4 regions of the Siminovitchia sp. FSL H7-0308 genome follow, and region 4 is predicted to be linked to each of the others. Evidence: riboswitches for the same ligand, from Rfam matches in the RefSeq annotation. Region 4 holds a riboswitch; each other region holds the start of a gene.
What was found. Region 4 has a riboswitch for S-adenosylmethionine ahead of MHB50_RS01025 (MetQ/NlpA family ABC transporter substrate-binding protein). Riboswitches for the same ligand answer to the same signal wherever they lie in the genome.

Region 1 (4,461 bases), 290 kb from region 4:
AGATTGATGATTCCGAATAAGCCTGACCATCCATTTGTGTACTGGGCGACGTATTCCAATGTTGGAGAAATGTTAAAAACGGGCGCAAAAGTATATATTTATGAAAATGGCTTTATTCATGCAAAAACATTAATCGCGGATGGTAAAATTGCCACAGTGGGAACGGCCAATATCGATGTACGCAGTTTTCGTCTCAATTTTGAAGTGAACGCTTTTTTATATGATGACGCAGTTGTTGAAAAACTCGTTGATATTTTTAAAAAGGATGTCGAACTGTCACGGGAGCTCACCTACAAAGAATATTTAGAAAGGCCGCTTTTTATACGATTCAAAGAGTCGATTTCCCGTTTATTGTCACCAGTTCTTTAATATTTCTGAAAGAAAAATGGGGTAATTGTTTTGAAGTGGTATACGATCGGCCCTCTCTCTTTTCCTGCATCTTGGGCAGCCATTGGCGCAGCGTTTTTGCTTACATCTCTTTACTTTGTCATTCAAAGAAAAAAAGTAGTGGCAGATGATATGGGCAATGCATTTTTTATATTTTTTCTTATATGGAAGCTAAGCGTCATCCTTTTTCAATTTTCAACTGTGATCAAGAATCCGCTGATGATCCTATATTTTAATGGTGGCTGGAAAGGCTATGCATTAGGCATGGCCGGGGCATTTATTTATCTGTGTGTAAAAGTGCTGCGAAACAGGCTAAACAGTAGCCTGCTCGTGGAGGCATGGTTGTTTTCGGCCCTTGTGTATGAACTTGCGTTCTATCTGTTGAATGCGCGGCATATACTAATGGGGTCTATCCATATATTGGGAGCGATCCTGTTTTTCTTATGGACAAGGAAAAAAGCGGGACAAACCATTTGGCAGTTGCAACTCCTCATCTTATTTACATGTTTCCAAGCCTTCATCTATTCTTTTAAGGGAGACATGCTATCTGCTCCGATGGCAACGTACGTGGCGGTTTGTGGCGCTTTAGCCGCAACCATACTTACAGAAAGGAAGAGAGCCGATGAGTAAGAGAATATTTGGACTGGCACTGATTGGCTTATTGCTGGGGATTGTGGTTGTGAATATCATCAAGGATATACGTGAGAACAACGAAATCAAGTCGGCTCAAGAGCAATTCAACTCTCAAGCAGCAGAAAAGACTTTTGCGAAAGAAGGTTTAAAAGAAGGGGAAGTACCTCCAAATTTTGAGCTGTCGTCATTGAATGGGGAAAAAAAGAGACTTTCAGATTACAAGGGAAAGAAAGTCATTTTAAATTTTTGGGCTACTTGGTGTCCCCCTTGCAAAGCTGAAATGCCTCACATGCAACAATATTATGAAACGAAGGCGAACAGCCAAAACGTGGAAATTATCGCGGTCAACTTGACATATGCTGAGCGAGTATCCAATAAACGTTCAAAAGTGGAAGAATTCAAAAGCGAATACAAACTAACATTTCCGATCCTTTTGGATGAAGAGGGAGATGTCGGGAACACATATCAGACGATCACCATTCCAACGACCTATATGATTGATACAAATGGGATTATCCGCAAAAAAATCATTGGCCCAATGGATCAAGAAATGATGGAACGACTTGTTTCAGAAATGAATTAATGTTTTATTTTTGAAAAATGTTTGACAGGCGATAGAGCGGTAGTATATACTTACATGCAAGAGTTAAAACAACCACATAAAAACTAAATGATATCAGCATTACTCTTATCAAGAGCGGCGGAGGGAATAGGCCCTGCGATGCCCGGCAACCTTCAGTTTTTTCTGAAAAGGTGCTAATTCCTACAGGTCATGACTATGGCTTGGAAGATAAGGGGAGGAAAAGATAAATCAGCCCTCTTCTTATTCGGAAGGGGGCTTTTTGATTTACGAAATCTCCCCCTTTTCTCAAGATTGAGACGTTTAATCGCCATAAATCTTATTATTCCGATGGCTTTAAAATCATTTTAAGGAGGGTGTCAAAAAATGACACAAGGAAAAAATTATCAGCCGGAAACAGTATTGCTTCATGGGGGACAGGAGCCAGATGAAACAGGATCTCGTGCAGTTCCCGTGTACAGAACAACTGCTTATGTTTTTAAAAACACGGAACATGCCCAAAAATTGTTTGCTTTGGAAGAGCCGGGCAACATTTATACAAGAATCATGAACCCGACCGTGGATGTATTTGAAAAAAGAGTAGCGGAATTAGAGGGAGGCACAGCTGCTGTTGCTCTTTCTTCTGGAGCGGCGGCTATCGCGTTTTCCATCTTGAATATTGCCGGAGCCGGAGATGAAATAGTAGCGGCGACCGATCTATATGGCGGAACATATAACCTGTTTTCAACCACTCTTCCGAAATATGGCATCCATGTAAAATTTGTCGATCCAAAAGATCCAGAAAACTTCCGTAAAGCGCTCACGCCAAAAACGAAAGCAATTTTTGCGGAGGTAATCGGAAATCCGAGCCTTCACGTACTTGATATAGAAGCAGTTGCCAAAGTGGCCCATAACCATCGAATTCCATTGATCGTGGACAGCACGTTTGCCACACCATACTTACTAAGGCCGATCGAGTGGGGAGCGGATATCGTTGTTCATTCAGCCACAAAATGGATCGGTGGACACGGAACAGCGATCGGAGGAGTTGTCGTCGATGCCGGCAAGTTCGATTGGAATAACGAAAAATTCCCGGATTTTATCAAGCCGGACAGAAGTTATCACGGCATCCGCTACGGAATTGATTTGCCGGAAGCCGCATTTGCCGTTAAACTTCGCGTGCAATTGCTTCGTGACTTTGGACCTTGCCTAAGCCCGGACAATGCCTTTATTTTCCTGCAAGGACTTGAAACATTGCACGTTCGTGTTCAAAGACATGTTGAAAATGCCAAAGCAGTCGCTGAATTTTTACAAAACCATGATGCAGTTGAATGGGTTTCCTATCCGGGTCTTGAAAGCCATCCATCTTACGAACTCGCTCAAAAATACTTGCCAAAAGGCCCTGGCGCCGTCGTCAATTTTGGCATTAAAGGCGGAAGGGAAGCAGGGAGAAATGCGATTGATAATGTTAAGCTTTGGTCTCATGTGGCAAATGTCGGAGATGCAAAATCACTGATCATTCATCCCGCGTCAACCACTCACCAGCAGTTAAGCGCCGAAGAATTGAAAGATACAGGCGTAACGGAAGAATTAATCCGCCTTGCCATTGGATTGGAAGCTGTAGAAGACATTACAGCCGACTTGGGGCAAGCGATTGAAAAAGCAGTTGAAGCTGTAAAGCAATCCAATTAAAATGCTGCATAAGGCTGTGAACGTCACGAGCGTTTACAGCCTTATTTTTCTGTAGGCACTAGCCGAATACCAACCGTTTCATATGGAGTAGCCAAATAGCTTTCGATGAGTCCTTGCTTGGAAATCTTTTCTTTGGAAACTGTTTTTTGTTTCAAGCTGACGGTAATCGGCTGTTTCAAAGGGAATTCATCCAAGCCGATTGTATGGCTATCCAGCCAGCGTGCATGCAGTACTCCCTTAGAAAAAACATTAAGTGTATGCGGCAGGGGAATGCCTTTGCGGAAAAATGGAAATTCTTTTTCTTTGTTTACACCGGGTTCATTGAGACAAATATACAAAGATAAATTGTCACAAAGCTGGAGAAGTCCATAGTGGAAATCGAACAAAGACCGCTTAAAGTCGGTAATGGATGTCATCAGCCTATGCTGCCTGGCCTTTTCGGATGTAACAAATTGTTTCGCTTCGGGGGTTTCATCATGCTGTTGAAAACGCACATAATGTTCACTGCATAAGAGTGCTGCGTATGGATCGCGGCTTTCTACTTCATTTATCCCGCTGCTATATATAAGTGTTTTGGCAGGTGGGGGAAAATCCATAAACGTGTACGGAGCCCGTTTTTTGTCGTTCCAAAAAGGCTGCTGGTCAATCATTTTCCAACCGCAATCATGATTGGCGACAGCGTGCAGAACCGACTTTTTCCATTTCACACCTCTGTAGTATTCTGGCTGCCAATAGGAAAAAATTTCACCTGATATGCGGGCATGATGGTCTTGTTCGATCATGACAAATTCACCCAAACGGTCCCTGACGATCATGAGGCGCCTCCTTCATATGATCATTCTTTATATGGTAACATTTTTTCGCCCCGTAAACAGGTATGTCGTAAACGGCATGAAGGATGCATGGATATTACCCCACTGTGAGAAGAAGCGGCTGTTTCTATAATACGTTCGCCAAGTTTGAACTTTCCTATTACTGCCACTGGTAAAAAACGAGTCTGGTACACAACAAAATCAGCTGATGAAAAAACGAACAATACAGTGAAACTTCATTTAGTAGGAGTTTTCTTCCATCTCCTACTGAATGTTAGTTGAACCAATCGGGCATTTAGGTGCCGTTATCTCCCAGTTAGACCTTTTATATTAACTCAGGTCTTGAAGTGGGAGTCTTACGGCACCTTACATGCGGGA
Region 2 (4,461 bases), 1.3 Mb from region 4:
ATTGTGTAATCTACCCCCTTATAGGAAAACTGCCCTTCCGCATGGATAACGGTTTTTCCCGGCCAATTGCCAGTATGCTGTTTTAGTCCTGTCAATGTATTAAATAAAGTACTTTTTCCAACATTCGGATTGCCTGCCAACGCAATTTTAACTGGTTGCTGATGATTCATTTGCTACTAACTCCCCATATATTTTTGAACTTTCTTCCCTTCGCAGGGCAATAGTCGTATGGCTGACACGAAAGGCAATCGGATCGCCGAGAGGACTTTTTTGCAGCACAATCACCTCTGCCGAAGGGACAAACCCTAAATCCAATAACCTTCTCCTCATCGTGCCCGTTACGAGTAACTTCTTTATTTTGATGCAATCCCCAGTGTTGGCTTCATTAAGAGCAATCAACTCATGACCTTTCATCTCCTTTACCTCCCTCATATAAGTTGGATTGTCTTTACAATGTTTCCCCCGACCAACATTTCTTTAATTTATATTTTATGCACACTAGTTGCCTATGTCAAACTTTTTCGCCAGAATGAAAAAAATGGGCACAGGATATTTTTAGGGCAGGGGAAGGAAAACATAAACGCGCTGTTTGAAACAATCGTCCATTAAGAGTAAAATAGAAATTATCGTTCGATATATATGAAGGAGATTTACTATTTTCATGAAGAAATCATATCTTTTGATTGTCCTCACTTTTATCGTTATGCAGTTGTCCTCTTATATTGGAGTACCGCTCTTTTTCCAAATAGGTACGAAGGTGCTTCATATTGATCCGGAGCAAATGAAAGTGAATGCGGTTGGTTATTGGATTCTGTTCTCTTTTAGTGTTGGACTTGCCCTTGTTCTTTTTCTTTTGAGAAAAAATGAGAAGTATACAAAAATAGAGAAGGACCAGCCGCTCCCCGTCGGACAATCTTTTACTTGGGCAATTATCGGTATTTTTATGGCCTTCTTTGCCCAGATTTCCGCAGGTTTGGTAGAGAAGGCGATTGGCATCAACCCGGGATCAGAGAATACACAGCAAATTTTACAATTGATCGAGTTATTTCCGGCAATCGTCATCATCAGTTCCATTATTGGGCCCATTTTAGAAGAGATCGTATTTCGAAAAGTCATATTCGGAAGCTTGTACGACCGCTTCCCTTTCTGGGTAGCCGCTTTACTGAGTTCCGTCATTTTTGCACTGGCCCATTTCGAGCCTGTTCACATTATTTTATATGCTACCATGGGATTCGTATTTGCCTTTTTATACGTTATGACGAAAAGAATTATCGTTCCTATCATCGCACATGTCTCGATGAACACGATCGTTGTCATACTTCAGTTATTCCTTGTCGATAAGCTGGAGAAATATATAGAAAAAACAGCACAATTTGTATGGTGGATAGGAGGGTTCTTTTCATGAGGTCACCATTATTTTCAGGTACTTTATATATCGTCTTGGGGTTTGTTTTTACATTTTTTGCTGTCCAGCAAGTGGATAAGAACGGCTTTGGTTTTATGGTTTATTTGCTGATAATTTTAGCCACACTGGATTTTGGAGCGGGGCTGCGTCTCATTATGCTCCACTTTCGGTTAAAAAAGGATCAGAAATAGGATGTATATAGTAACAAAGCCTGCTAGTACAGCGCTGGCCGCATAGCAAGCTCCCGTGTTGCCTTTTGCTGAAATGCAGTGCTGGAACTTCCTGCCTACAGGTTACGCCAAAGCCTCTTGATCAGTTTGTACGAGGACTTCCTGGATAAAAAACAACATCTATTAAAAAAAACAGAGACATCGGTTTTTCGAAGTGCCCCTGCCATCGACAGCAAGCATTTCATTACCAAATGTCTCTTTTCTGTTTTATAAAGAAGACGCAAGACGCTTATTTTTCTTTACTATTTCGATAAATTCATAAAGCTGTTTTTTCGTACGTAAAAGGCTTTCTTCATCAATGATTGGGTTTTTCTGTTCCCTGTTAATTTGGCTATCGAGAAAATAAAGTCCTTGAAGACTTTTTCCTTTTAAAGAAGCAATGAGCGGTTTCAATGAGAATTCAATCGCCAATAAATGGCCCGGGCTGCCCCCGGTCATGAGCGGCAATACCGGAATATTTTTAAACACATCTTGAGGCAAAAGATCGAACAATGTTTTTAAAACTCCCGAATAAGCCGCTTTATAAACCGGTGATCCGACAATCACCCCCGCCGCCTCTTGAATAACAAGTGACACTTTTTGAATGGCAGGGCTATGAACATTTCCGTAAACCAAGTCCTCCGGCGGAATATCTTTTACTGAAACATGTTTTATTGAAAAATGTTCCCTCTCCAGCAATCTGCCTAGATAATCCAGAATCTTTCCAGATCTGGAAAATTCAGATGGACTTCCTGAAATAATGACAATATCACTCATTTTATTTTCCTCCCTTTAAGTGAAAACGATTTTAATTAACTGTATGAGCATGTTCTTCTCAACCCAAACGGATTAAACTTGCTACATTTTTTTAATTGGCCACCGGTTTTATATCCAACAAATATTATGTATCATTCACCAACCAATCAAATCCCTTCCATGAATGATTTTTCTTCCTTTACAGTCGTATGGAGCGCAAAATCCCAAAACTCTTAGTTCTTCCACATCCTTTTTATGAAAGAACTGAGGAGTCACCCTTCTTCTCTGCATTTGCTATTTTCTCGCTACCATTTTAGGCAACGGTACAAAAAAAGCACCCTCCCAATGCATGATCATTGAGAAGATGCCTTTAGTTGTCTAATCGGCAGCCTGTTTTCATTTGTTTGCTTTCATCATCGGGACTTTCCTTTGTTTCCTTTGCATGTTGTAACGCTTTTTTTCAGTCGTATCAATTTGGGTGATTTCTCCATCGTGCACTGTAATGACCAATGAACCATATTCCATCTTTTTCAAGGCCGAAACAATGTCTTCAATCGCATTTTCCTCCACTTTTGCCATCTTCATCCCCCCATTAAAAAAACCTCTTCTACAAAATAAGAAGAGGTTTGCTTTAAACGTCATTTGTTCTCTTCTTATCTTTCAAGCTTACAAACAGCCTGCTGGAATTGGCACAGTACCTTGACGGTCTGTTGCCGAGGCTTCAAAGGGCCAGTCCCTCCACCTCTCTGGATAAGAAATTACCTATTATTCAGTTGAAACGTCATTTATAAACGTATTTATATACTATCCCACTATAAATTATCTGTCAAGGATGAATTTTTCATCTTATAGCATTAACCCACTTGTTTTATGGGCTATAGATTAAAAAAGCACCGGAAATATCGGATGCTTTTTTAATCTTCATCACTCTCTGCTGCGGAAGCCTGCGCTTTTTTATAACCCACCTTTGAAATCCAGATGCTGATCTCATACAAAATGAGTAATGGAACGGTCACCATCATATGCGAGATTAAATCCGGAGGCGTAATGAACGCTGCGATAACCAGCAAAATAAAGTACGCATATTTTCTGATCTGTACCAAAAACATCGGCGTAACGATGCCCAACCTTGTTAAAAACAAAATGACGACCGGAAGCTGAAACAAAACTCCAAACGGTACGGTTATCTGAAAAAGAAATTGAAAATATTCATTAATGCCAATTGTTGTCTGTATCTCCATATTGCTCGATAACCCAAGCATGAACCGTATCACAAATGGAAACAAAATAAAATAAGAAAAAAGGACACCTGCTAAAAATAAAAAAACTGAAACCGGTATATAGCTGAGCGTTGCCTTCCGTTCCTTTTCCAAAAGACCCGGACTGATAAAGGCCCAGAGCTGATACAAAATAACGGGGGATGTTAAAATAAACGCCAGAACAAACGTCATTTGCAGAAACACTTTAAACGGATCCGTCACACGGAACGCATTCATCGTAATGTCCTGGGCAGCGCTTGCATGCTGAATCAGCTTAATAAGAGGCTGTGATATAAAAAAGCTGGCAATGACAGCCAACACAAAGAAAACGACTATAATGACCAGCCGTTTTCGCAATTCCTCTATATGATCGATGATCGACATATTGTTTTGACTCATGATTTGTTCATCCTATCACTTATCGCTGTCTTTTTTCGTCTCTTTTTCATCATCGTCTGCCAAACCTTTCGTCGCGTTCTTAAATTCACGCAACGTGTTGCCCGCAGCCTTACCAAGTTCCGGCAACTTCTTTGGTCCGAAGATCAATATAGCAACAAGTGCGATTACAAGTAAACTGCCTACACCTGCACTCACTGCGGCCACCTCCTATCTATAGTTTTATTTTAATGGAAACCCGTCCAATTAGCCATTGAAAAATCATTTATGGTTGTGAATTTTCCGTGTCATCGAGAGGATAATGTTTCAAAAAGTAAACGAGCGACTGCAACTCCACCGCTAGATCGATATGATGAACACGGATCGACTCCGGCACATTCAGCCTTGCAGGGGTAAAATTCAGTATTCCCTTTACACCGGTATGTTTAATCCGGTC
Region 3 (4,461 bases), 2.0 Mb from region 4:
CTCTTGCAACGCCTTTTATTGCTCAAATATATGAGATGATTGGTTTAAGTGATCATTCCACCCCCATTTATATAATTTTATAAGGGGGAATAACATCAAAAATTTCTAGGAGGACGAAATATAATCGTATAGTTTGAATAAACCTGGAAAAACTGTTACAGTCCCAAATGCTTTGTCGCCAGCCTCAGACTAGTATACAGCTAGTCTTTTTTAATATGTCGCAAAATAAAAAATCCTGTCTTAGTCAGTAAATAAAAGGTAAAAATCATCACCATCGTTTTAGATATTACATATCCATCCATCAAGTGCTAAATCGTAACCTTTGGTCAACAAGAGCTCACTTTTAAAACTGAAAAAAATTGAAAGTAAAATAGGGACGATAATTAAAAACATAGCCACCAAAAGTTTAAATTCTTTATTCAAAACAAACAACTCCCCTAAAATGTGTCGTTTTCATTCTATATCTTTTTTAGCTTATAGCGCTTTCATGTACTTTCACCAGATCAAAGCCGTTGTTGGCTGTACGGCGGAACGAACTTCTCCTATTTCCATAAATCTGTCAGACTCATTATTCATAGATTATACCATGCTGTGGACCTTGCCTGTTGAACGTGGGGAAAAATCTGCTATCATGCTATGGTTTTTTTGGCTAAATTATGATTGATTAGATTCACTTTTTTATGTAAGGTTGAATAAATGGTGTGATTTGTGACACTCGTGTCAGCAAAAATTACTTGAAAGGGAGAGCAGTGAATGGACGATCATCATGAAATTGGCCCCCAAAAGGAGAACGACAGTAAATCATCCACCGGCCTTGAAGAAAATGTCGCGGGCTTATTATGCTATTTGGGAACATTCGTGACGGGCATTATCTTCTTTATCTTGGAAAAGAAAAGCCCTTTTGTAAAATTTCATGCAATGCAGTCAATGGTCCTTTATGCAACTCTGTGGATTGTAGGGACAGGCGTTAGTTATGTACCCTTTGTCGGATGGTTATTCAAGTTGCTTATCTCATTGGTTGGCTTCATTTTGTGGGTGGTGCTCATGGTCCAGACATATCATCGTGAGCGGATAAAAGTGCCGGTCGTTGGTGACATCGCGGAAAACCTTGTTCAACATTTTAACGGCAGAAGCCAATAAAATTCTAAAACTTAGTTGACAACCGGGAAGATTCGGAATAGAATAGGTTTCAACATTCCAAACAAAATCAAATGATTTTTATGACTCTTATGAAGAGAGGTGGAGGGACTGGCCCTGTGAAGCCTCGGCAACCATTGAATATATTTTATATTCAAACGGTGCCAATTCCAGCAGACTTTTGTTCAAAGTCTGACAGATAAGGGGCGAAGCTGATAAATATGATTTAAAGCGGAGACCTCTTATATGTAAAGGGGTCTTTTTATTTGGGCATTTATTGAAATGAGAGATGCTTTCGTAAAAGGGAGTGTTGAAGCAAAAATGAATCTTGAAGTCGCAGGTCATTACAAAATCAATAGTTGCCCATGACGACGCCAAAACAACCGAAATTTCCAGCCTGATACATCTATAGATGATAAAGAAGCTGACCGGACAACCGGAGGCCTCTTGATTTACACAAGTTTGCCCACGTACGGCATAGTTGTGCGAATCAAGGGGTCTTTTTTATGAAAAAAGTGGATTGCGAATTGTTTTGAGTGACACGACGCTTTCCATTGATACGTAGCCAAGGCCGGAAAGAATATGGATACTGTCATGGAAAAAAACATAGTATTCCTATCTTAAAACGATTATATTGCGATTTGTTGGCATAACATGGGAAAAATTTGCTAAAGAGGGAGAATCATCAAATGAGAAAAACATTACTTACCATTAGCCTGATTTTTACTTTACTTGCTTTGGGAGCGTGTGGAAGCACTTCAGCAGGGGATGAAAAGAAAGAAATCACCATTGGCGCCACAGCAGGACCGTACAGCGATCAATTGAAAGAAGGCATCATTCCGATTCTTGAAAAGGAGGGATATCGAGTAAATATTGTGGAGTTCAATGATTACATCCAGCCAAACATCGCATTAAACGAAGGAGAAATAGACGCCAATCTATTTCAGAACAGCATCTATTTAAAACAGTTCAATAAAAATCATGACGTGGATCTTGTTGCTTCTTATGCGGTTCCGACTGCCCCTATCGCACTTTATTCCGACAAGCATGATTCGTTGGATGATTTGAAAGAAGGGATGACGATAACGATGCCCAATGATCCGACCAACTTGGCCAGATCGTTGAATATGCTTGCGGACTTCGGGTTGATCACTGTGAATGAAAAGGCCGATCCAACTGTCGTTTCTGAAAAAGACATCGTGGAAAATAAGCTTCATTTACACATCAAACCAATTGATCCCGCTCAGACACCGCGTTCATTGGGAGATACTGATTTTGCTTTTATTAACGGAAATTTTGCATTGGCTTCGGGATTAAAACTGGATGAAGCAGTGGAGATCGAAAAAACACCGGAAGGTTATTTGATTTATGTGACGCTCAGAAAAGAAGATATTGAAAAGCCGTTCGCAAAAGCTCTCGAAAAAGCCTATCACTCAGATGAATTTTTAGACTATACAAACAAGCATGCAAAGGGATATGTGAAACCGCCCTATCAAGTGAAAAAGGAGGAAAATGAATGATCGAAATTGTGAATGTTACGAAACGGTATAAACAGTTGACGGCTGTCGACCATGTCAACTTGTCCATTCGCCAAGGTGAGATTTTTGGCATCATTGGTTACAGCGGGGCCGGGAAAAGCACATTGCTCAGATGCTTGAATCTGCTGGAAAAGCCGACACAAGGCATCATTGTTATGGACGGTAAAGAATTGACGGCATTATCTGATCAGGAAGTTCGGAAAGAGCGCCAAAAGATCGGCATGATTTTTCAACATTTTCATCTGATTAGTTCGAAAACCGTTTATGACAATATCGCTTTTTCATTAAAAGCGGCAGGCAAGACGAAAGCTGAAATTAAAAAGCGGGTTCCGGAGCTTTTGGAGATGGTAGGGCTGTCCGATCGTAGCGCTCATTATCCCGCTCAACTCTCAGGAGGACAAAAACAGCGGGTCGGTATCGCCCGGGCGCTGGCCAATGAACCGAAAGTGCTTCTATGCGACGAAGCGACTTCGGCACTTGATCCGACAACAACAAAGTCAATATTGCAACTGTTGAAAAAAATCAACAAAACGCTTGGGATCACGATCGTGTTAATCACACATGAAATGGAAGTGGTTCAGAATGTATGCCATCGGGTGGCTGTTATGGAAAATGGGCAGGTTGTTGAACTGGCTGATGTGTATGATATGTTTGCCAATCCGCAAACGGCCTTGTCCAAGCAATTTGTTCAAACGGTCCACTCCCTGGAATTGCCTGAAAGACTTCTTTTGGGAAGAAAAGGGGCGATTGTCCAAATCACTTTCAAAGGAGATTCGGCCGAAGAGGCGGTCATTTCGGAGACATTAAGACAATTTCATATTTCTGTGAATATCCTGCATGGTCAAATTTCTTACATTCAGGAACGTCCGCTCGGAACACTCATCATCGAAATGATTGGCAGTCAATCAGATGTCCGGCAGGCGATTCGATATATAACGAAAAGGACGAATCAATTGGAGGTGCTTGCCGATGTTGCCTGAAATGGTAAATGAGTTTGGAAAAGCATTTGTTGAAACGTCATGGATGATGGGCATTGCTGTTGCGTTTGCGGTCATCATCGGCGTCCCTATGGGGGTAGCCCTTTTTGTGACAAGTGAAGGCATGTTTTGGCAAAACCGCTATATACAAAGCGTGGCTGGAAGCATCATCAATATCATTCGCTCGATCCCATTTATCATTTTACTCGTTGTTCTTATTCCGTTTACAAAATTGATCCTGGGAACAACGATGGGACCGGTGGCTGCAAGCGTCTCACTGACCGTCGCCGCCATCCCTTTTTACGCCCGCCTTGTGGAAACATCATTACGGGAAATTGATAAAGGGGTGATCGAAGCGGCGGAATCATGCGGCGCTTCCCCGTGGCTGATTATGAAAGATGTCCTGCTTCCTGAAGCGAAGCCGAGCATGATAGCCGGACTTACTGTGACGGTGATCAGTCTATTAAGCTATTCGGCAATGGCTGGCATCGTCGGCGGCGGAGGAATTGGCGACTTGGCCATTCGCTTCGGCTATTACCGTTTCCAAAACGATGTCATGATTGCCACGGTGATCATATTGGTTATTCTCGTTCAATTGATCCAGTTTGTCGGCGACCGGGCAGCCAGGGCAGTAGATAAAAGATAATGGTATATCAAAGGAGGAAAAACAATGACTCAAACATTCATAAAGGAAGATACCACATCCAGGCTTTTCGGGTGGGAGCATCCGGACAAAATAAGGGAGTTCCGAAAAAACAATAAATCACTCGTGAAAAAAGACAAGAGAGCCACATTGCAAGAAGCGGTGG
Region 4 (4,461 bases):
GGCTTTTCTACGTGATCACTATTGATCCACCACTCTACTTTGAATCGGTCTGTCGGCAAGCCATTGTTCAGCTCGTCTTTCCCCTCGCCATATGAATTGACGATATAAGTATTGCAGACTGAGCGAAGTTTGGTCAAATTCAAATAGGCGTTTCGGCTTTCAAGCGGATCATAAGTCCATGTGAGCATGTCATAGCCCAACTTTCTTGCTTCAGACTTCTGCCTTTCTTTCAACTGATAGCCGATCCCTTTTACCCGATAATCAGGATGGATGCCAAGCGCATGAGAGCATAAATAAACCTTTCCATTCAAGAATCCCGGAAAACTGTAGCTGAAACCAACAAGTTTCTCGTCATGAAAGGCACCTACGATGAGGCCCCCATTTCTTATGGCCGTAACCGTTTGGTGAACAGGAATGGCATCCCACTTCCATACCAATTCTTCCAATTCTTTTACAAGAGCCATTTCCTCCACACTTTGTAGTGTTTTAATGAGTACTTCCGAACTCAATGCTTGAATCCTCCCTCCAATGTCTTCAATATCGCGTAAGCTAAAACTTCTATACCTGAAAGCATGGCCTCACGATTAAACGTCATTTCCGGATGATGAAGACCAGGTGCAAGCCCGCACCCGAGCCCTAGCATGGTTCCTTTAAGCTGTGGCTTTTTTAATGTGTAAAAGTGAAAATCTTCCCCTCCGGATGTAACAATGGGCTCTTCCAATCTGTCCTCTCCGAGTGCTGCAACAATCGCCTTTCTCATCATACGAATGGCATCATGATTCGCTTTCGCAGCCGCGATATGCGCTTTCGTCTCCAACTGAATGTTAACGTTGTGAAGCTTTTCAAGTGATGCGACGATATGTTCAATTTTTGTGGCCAATTGCTCAAGTACTTCATTTGTCTGCGCTCTTACATCCAAACTGAAGGATGCGTTGCCAGGGATAATATTACTCGCTGCGCCGCCTGCCTGGAATTTGGTCATTTTTGCCGAATAGGGAACCATCGGGTCAAGATGAATGCCTTGGATTTGCTGCACGATGGATGCGCCAATTTCAATGGAATTCGCTCCTAGATGGGGCCTTGCTGCATGAACATCGTCCCCTTTGATCTCACCTGATAAAAACATCCCGGCGCCATGAAGGATCGCAGGTGCCGCATAACCATCTTCCAGTTCCTGGATAGGTCGCAAATGAACACCATATAAATAATCTACATCATCGAGCACTTTTTTCTCCAACATTTTTAAAGCGCCTGTTCCTTTTTCTTCTGCCGGTTGAAAAATAAATTTCAGCTTGGCATTTTCGGGAAATCCCACTTTTTTGAGCAACAACATCGTTCCAATTGCCATCGTCATATGGGCATCGTGACCACATGAATGATTTGCTTGAAATTTTCCATTGACTTCCTGCCATAAAGCATCTATATCCGTACGCAAAGCAACGCACCGCTCTCCTGCTCCAACTTCAGCTACAAGACCGGTGCAAGTGCCATCATCAAATGTTTGAACGGCAAATCCTTCTTTGACTAAAAAATCCCGGATATATTCAGTCGTTTTATATTCTTTCCAGCTTACCTCCGGATGGTTGTGAAAATGGTCAAACAACGAGTAAACCGTTGGTTTTAAAGCCTCAATGTATTTCTTCATTACATTCTCTCCCGCATATTGATGTGTCCATTATACCACTGCCTTTTGACAATGTACCATATTCGCCCACTTCCAAAAATGAACTTGACATTATCTATCCCATGCTTTACATTCTTAAATAATAGGGAAATACAAGTAAATGAAATAGCGTTCTCTTATCAAGAGTAGCTGAGGGACTGGCCCAATGAAGCTCGGCAACCATCTATTAAAAATAGAAAGGTGCTAAATCCTGCAAAACATGAATGTGTTTTGAAAGATAAGAGAGGAACCAGTTATGATGAGTATATGACTAAGCCTCTCTTTCTTTTTTTTAAGAAGAGAGGCTTTTTTGTTTCTTGATATTCCCCAAAAAACTGGGGGGAAGAAAATGAAAAACATTAGAATATTGTTACTAGGATTACTATTGGCTGTTATTGTTTCCGGATGTGGAAACAATGCGACGGGAACAAAGACGGAAGAAGAAAAGCTTATTGTGGGCGCTACAGCCGGCCCCCATGAGCAAATTATGGAAAAGGTTAAAGAAGTGGCGAAAAAAGACGGATTGGACATTGAGTTAAAGATTTTTTCTGATTATATCCTGCCAAACAAAACATTGGCTGACGGTGAACTGGATGCGAACAGCTATCAGCACCAGCCCTTCTTGGATCAGTTTAATAAAGACCACGATACCGATTTGGTATCTGTAGGCAAAACGATTTTAAATCCAATGGGGGTTTATTCGGAAGACTATCAAAGTATTGATGACCTTCCAAAGGGAGCCAAGTTTGGACTACCCAACGATCCGACAAACGGTTCCCGGGCGCTGTTTATTTTGGAAAAAGCCGGCCACATTCAACTGGCTAATGATGCGAAAGAGACAGCATCACTGAAAGACATAAAAGAAAACCCGAAAAACCTTGAATTTATCGAGCTTGATGCCGCACAAATTCCCAAGCAGCTCAGCGAGGTCGACGCGGCAGCGATCAATACAAACTTTGCCATCGACGCCGGCCTTTACCCAAAAGAAGACGCCATCCTTCTGGAATCAACGGACTCGCCCTATACAAATGTCATTGCTGTAAGGGACGAAAATAAAGATGACGCTGTAGTGAAAAAGCTTGTGAAAGCTTACCAATCTGATGAGGTGAAAACATTCATCGAAGAAGAGTTCCGCGGCTCTATCATCGTAAGCTGGGAGTAAGAGTGAAACGATTAATCAACCGGAGGTTTCAAATGACAAATCCTTTATACGTAGAAAGAAATAAAGATATTGCCATTCTCGTTTTGAATCGCCCTGAGAAAAAAAACGCCATTACGCTCAAGATGTTTCGCAAGCTGTCTTCTATTTTGGATGAACTGGAAAAGGACCCCGCCATTAGAGTTTTAATCGTCCGCGGCGTTGATAAAACAGCCTTCTCCGCCGGAGCGGACATTACCGAATTTCTTGATGTCCGCTACCAGGCCGAAAAAGCAAAAGCCTATAATAAAGCCGCGCTAGAAGCGATTGAAAAGTTGTACCGATTTTCCCGGCCAACGATCGCCCTTATACAAAGGCTTGCGATTGGCGGTGGACTGGAACTGGCCAATTCATGCGATTTCCGCTTTTCATCTGCTGACGGAACATTCGGCATTACAGCCGCCAATATCGGGATTATCTATAATGTAAAAAGCACGAAGCGGCTTATGAATCTAATTGGGGTAACTAAGACAAAAGAATTGCTTTATACGGCAAAATTAATCGGGGCGGAAGAAGCGCGCGACATCGGTTTGATCGATTATGTGTATGCTTCTGACGAACTGGAGGAACAATGCATCCAGTTTGCTCGTAACATTTCCGAAAAATCTTTGGTGGCCAATTCAGGAATAAAACAGGTGATCCACAAGATCATAGACGGAGCCACCGATGAAGATGAAGAATTGGCAAAATCCATTCTCGATTCGTTCAGCTCCGAAGATTACGAGGAAGGCATTCAGGCGTTTTTAGAGAAGCGCCGTCCGAACTTTAACAGAGTTAGAAACAGGTGAAAACGACATGAATCAAGCATTACAAGGCATGAAAGTGATTGATCTGTCACAAGTATTGGCCGGACCATACTGCACGATGGTGCTCGGCGATATGGGAGCAGATGTCATTAAAATCGAAAAATATCCAAATGGCGATGATACGCGGGCCATGGGACCGTTTCACAACAATGAAAGCCATATGTATATGATGGTCAATCGCAATAAACGCGGCATGTGCCTGAACGTCAAAAAGGAAGAAGGCCGAGACATTTTATATGAATTAGTCAAAAAAGCAGATGTTTTCGTAGAAAACTTTCGCCCGGGGGTAGCGAAGAAGCTCGGGATCGACTACGACACCTTAAAAGAATTAAATCCCGCGCTCATATATTGCTCCATATCGGGATATGGCCAAACCGGTCCTTATCGAAATAAAGGCGGGTTCGATATTATGGCGCAAGGATTGTCCGGTCTCATGGAAATGACAGGCGAACAAGGCGGAAAGCCAGTCAAAGTCGGAATTGCCATTCACGACTTGGCTGCCGCCCAAACAGCCATTCAATCCATTTTGACATCCTACATTTACCGGTTGAAAACCGGAAAAGGGCAGTATATTGATGTGTCTCTTGTTGACTCGGGGCTTGCCTGGACGGTATGGGAAGCAGCAGCTTATTTTGGCAGCGGACAAGTAGCGGGAAAAACCGGAACAGCCCACCGTGCCGCCGCACCCTATCAAGGCTTTAAAACAAAGGATGGCTTCATTTTAATCGGGGCCGCCAATCAAAAGTTATGGGAAACATTTTGTTTGCATGTCGTCGATCGGCCAAATTGGATGG

Region 1: it holds a riboswitch for S-adenosylmethionine, as region 4 does, so the genes downstream of both, MHB50_RS02370 (O-acetylhomoserine aminocarboxypropyltransferase/cysteine synthase family protein) here and MHB50_RS01025 (MetQ/NlpA family ABC transporter substrate-binding protein) in region 4, are expected to answer to the same signal.
Region 2: it holds a riboswitch for S-adenosylmethionine, as region 4 does, so the genes downstream of both, MHB50_RS16405 (YezD family protein) here and MHB50_RS01025 (MetQ/NlpA family ABC transporter substrate-binding protein) in region 4, are expected to answer to the same signal.
Region 3: it holds a riboswitch for S-adenosylmethionine, as region 4 does, so the genes downstream of both, MHB50_RS13205 (MetQ/NlpA family ABC transporter substrate-binding protein) here and MHB50_RS01025 (MetQ/NlpA family ABC transporter substrate-binding protein) in region 4, are expected to answer to the same signal.

Annotation. Positions count from the first base shown of each region.
Region 1 is NZ_CP150282.1:500,146-504,606, forward strand. It holds gene cls (cardiolipin synthase) at 1-369, shown strand, start outside; gene MHB50_RS02360 (hypothetical protein) at 400-1,017, shown strand; gene MHB50_RS02365 (redoxin domain-containing protein) at 1,010-1,603, shown strand; SAM riboswitch class I at 1,706-1,817, shown strand; gene MHB50_RS02370 (O-acetylhomoserine aminocarboxypropyltransferase/cysteine synthase family protein) at 1,967-3,271, shown strand; gene MHB50_RS02375 (DUF3891 family protein) at 3,313-4,086, opposite strand.
Region 2 is NZ_CP150282.1:3,472,591-3,477,051, forward strand. It holds gene MHB50_RS16380 (FeoB small GTPase domain-containing protein) at 1-170, opposite strand, end outside; gene MHB50_RS16385 (FeoA family protein) at 148-414, opposite strand; gene MHB50_RS16390 (type II CAAX endopeptidase family protein) at 662-1,405, shown strand; gene MHB50_RS16395 (YdiK family protein) at 1,402-1,596, shown strand; gene ssuE (NADPH-dependent FMN reductase) at 1,843-2,391, opposite strand; gene MHB50_RS16405 (YezD family protein) at 2,767-2,949, opposite strand; SAM riboswitch class I at 3,021-3,127, opposite strand; gene tatC (twin-arginine translocase subunit TatC) at 3,285-4,028, opposite strand; gene MHB50_RS16415 (twin-arginine translocase TatA/TatE family subunit) at 4,044-4,223, opposite strand; gene MHB50_RS16420 (redox-sensing transcriptional repressor Rex) at 4,291-4,461, opposite strand, start outside.
Region 3 is NZ_CP150282.1:2,754,459-2,758,919, reverse strand. It holds partial or broken gene MHB50_RS13215 (cation:dicarboxylase symporter family transporter) at 1-80, shown strand, start outside; gene MHB50_RS13210 (DUF4870 domain-containing protein) at 754-1,140, shown strand; SAM riboswitch class I at 1,225-1,343, shown strand; gene MHB50_RS13205 (MetQ/NlpA family ABC transporter substrate-binding protein) at 1,827-2,657, shown strand; gene MHB50_RS13200 (methionine ABC transporter ATP-binding protein) at 2,654-3,655, shown strand; gene MHB50_RS13195 (methionine ABC transporter permease) at 3,645-4,298, shown strand; gene MHB50_RS13190 (CoA-transferase) at 4,323-4,461, shown strand, end outside.
Region 4 is NZ_CP150282.1:213,632-218,092, reverse strand. It holds gene MHB50_RS01035 (GNAT family N-acetyltransferase) at 1-509, opposite strand, end outside; gene MHB50_RS01030 (M20 peptidase aminoacylase family protein) at 506-1,645, opposite strand; SAM riboswitch class I at 1,798-1,908, shown strand; gene MHB50_RS01025 (MetQ/NlpA family ABC transporter substrate-binding protein) at 2,013-2,825, shown strand; gene MHB50_RS01020 (enoyl-CoA hydratase/isomerase family protein) at 2,858-3,649, shown strand; gene MHB50_RS01015 (CoA transferase) at 3,657-4,461, shown strand, end outside.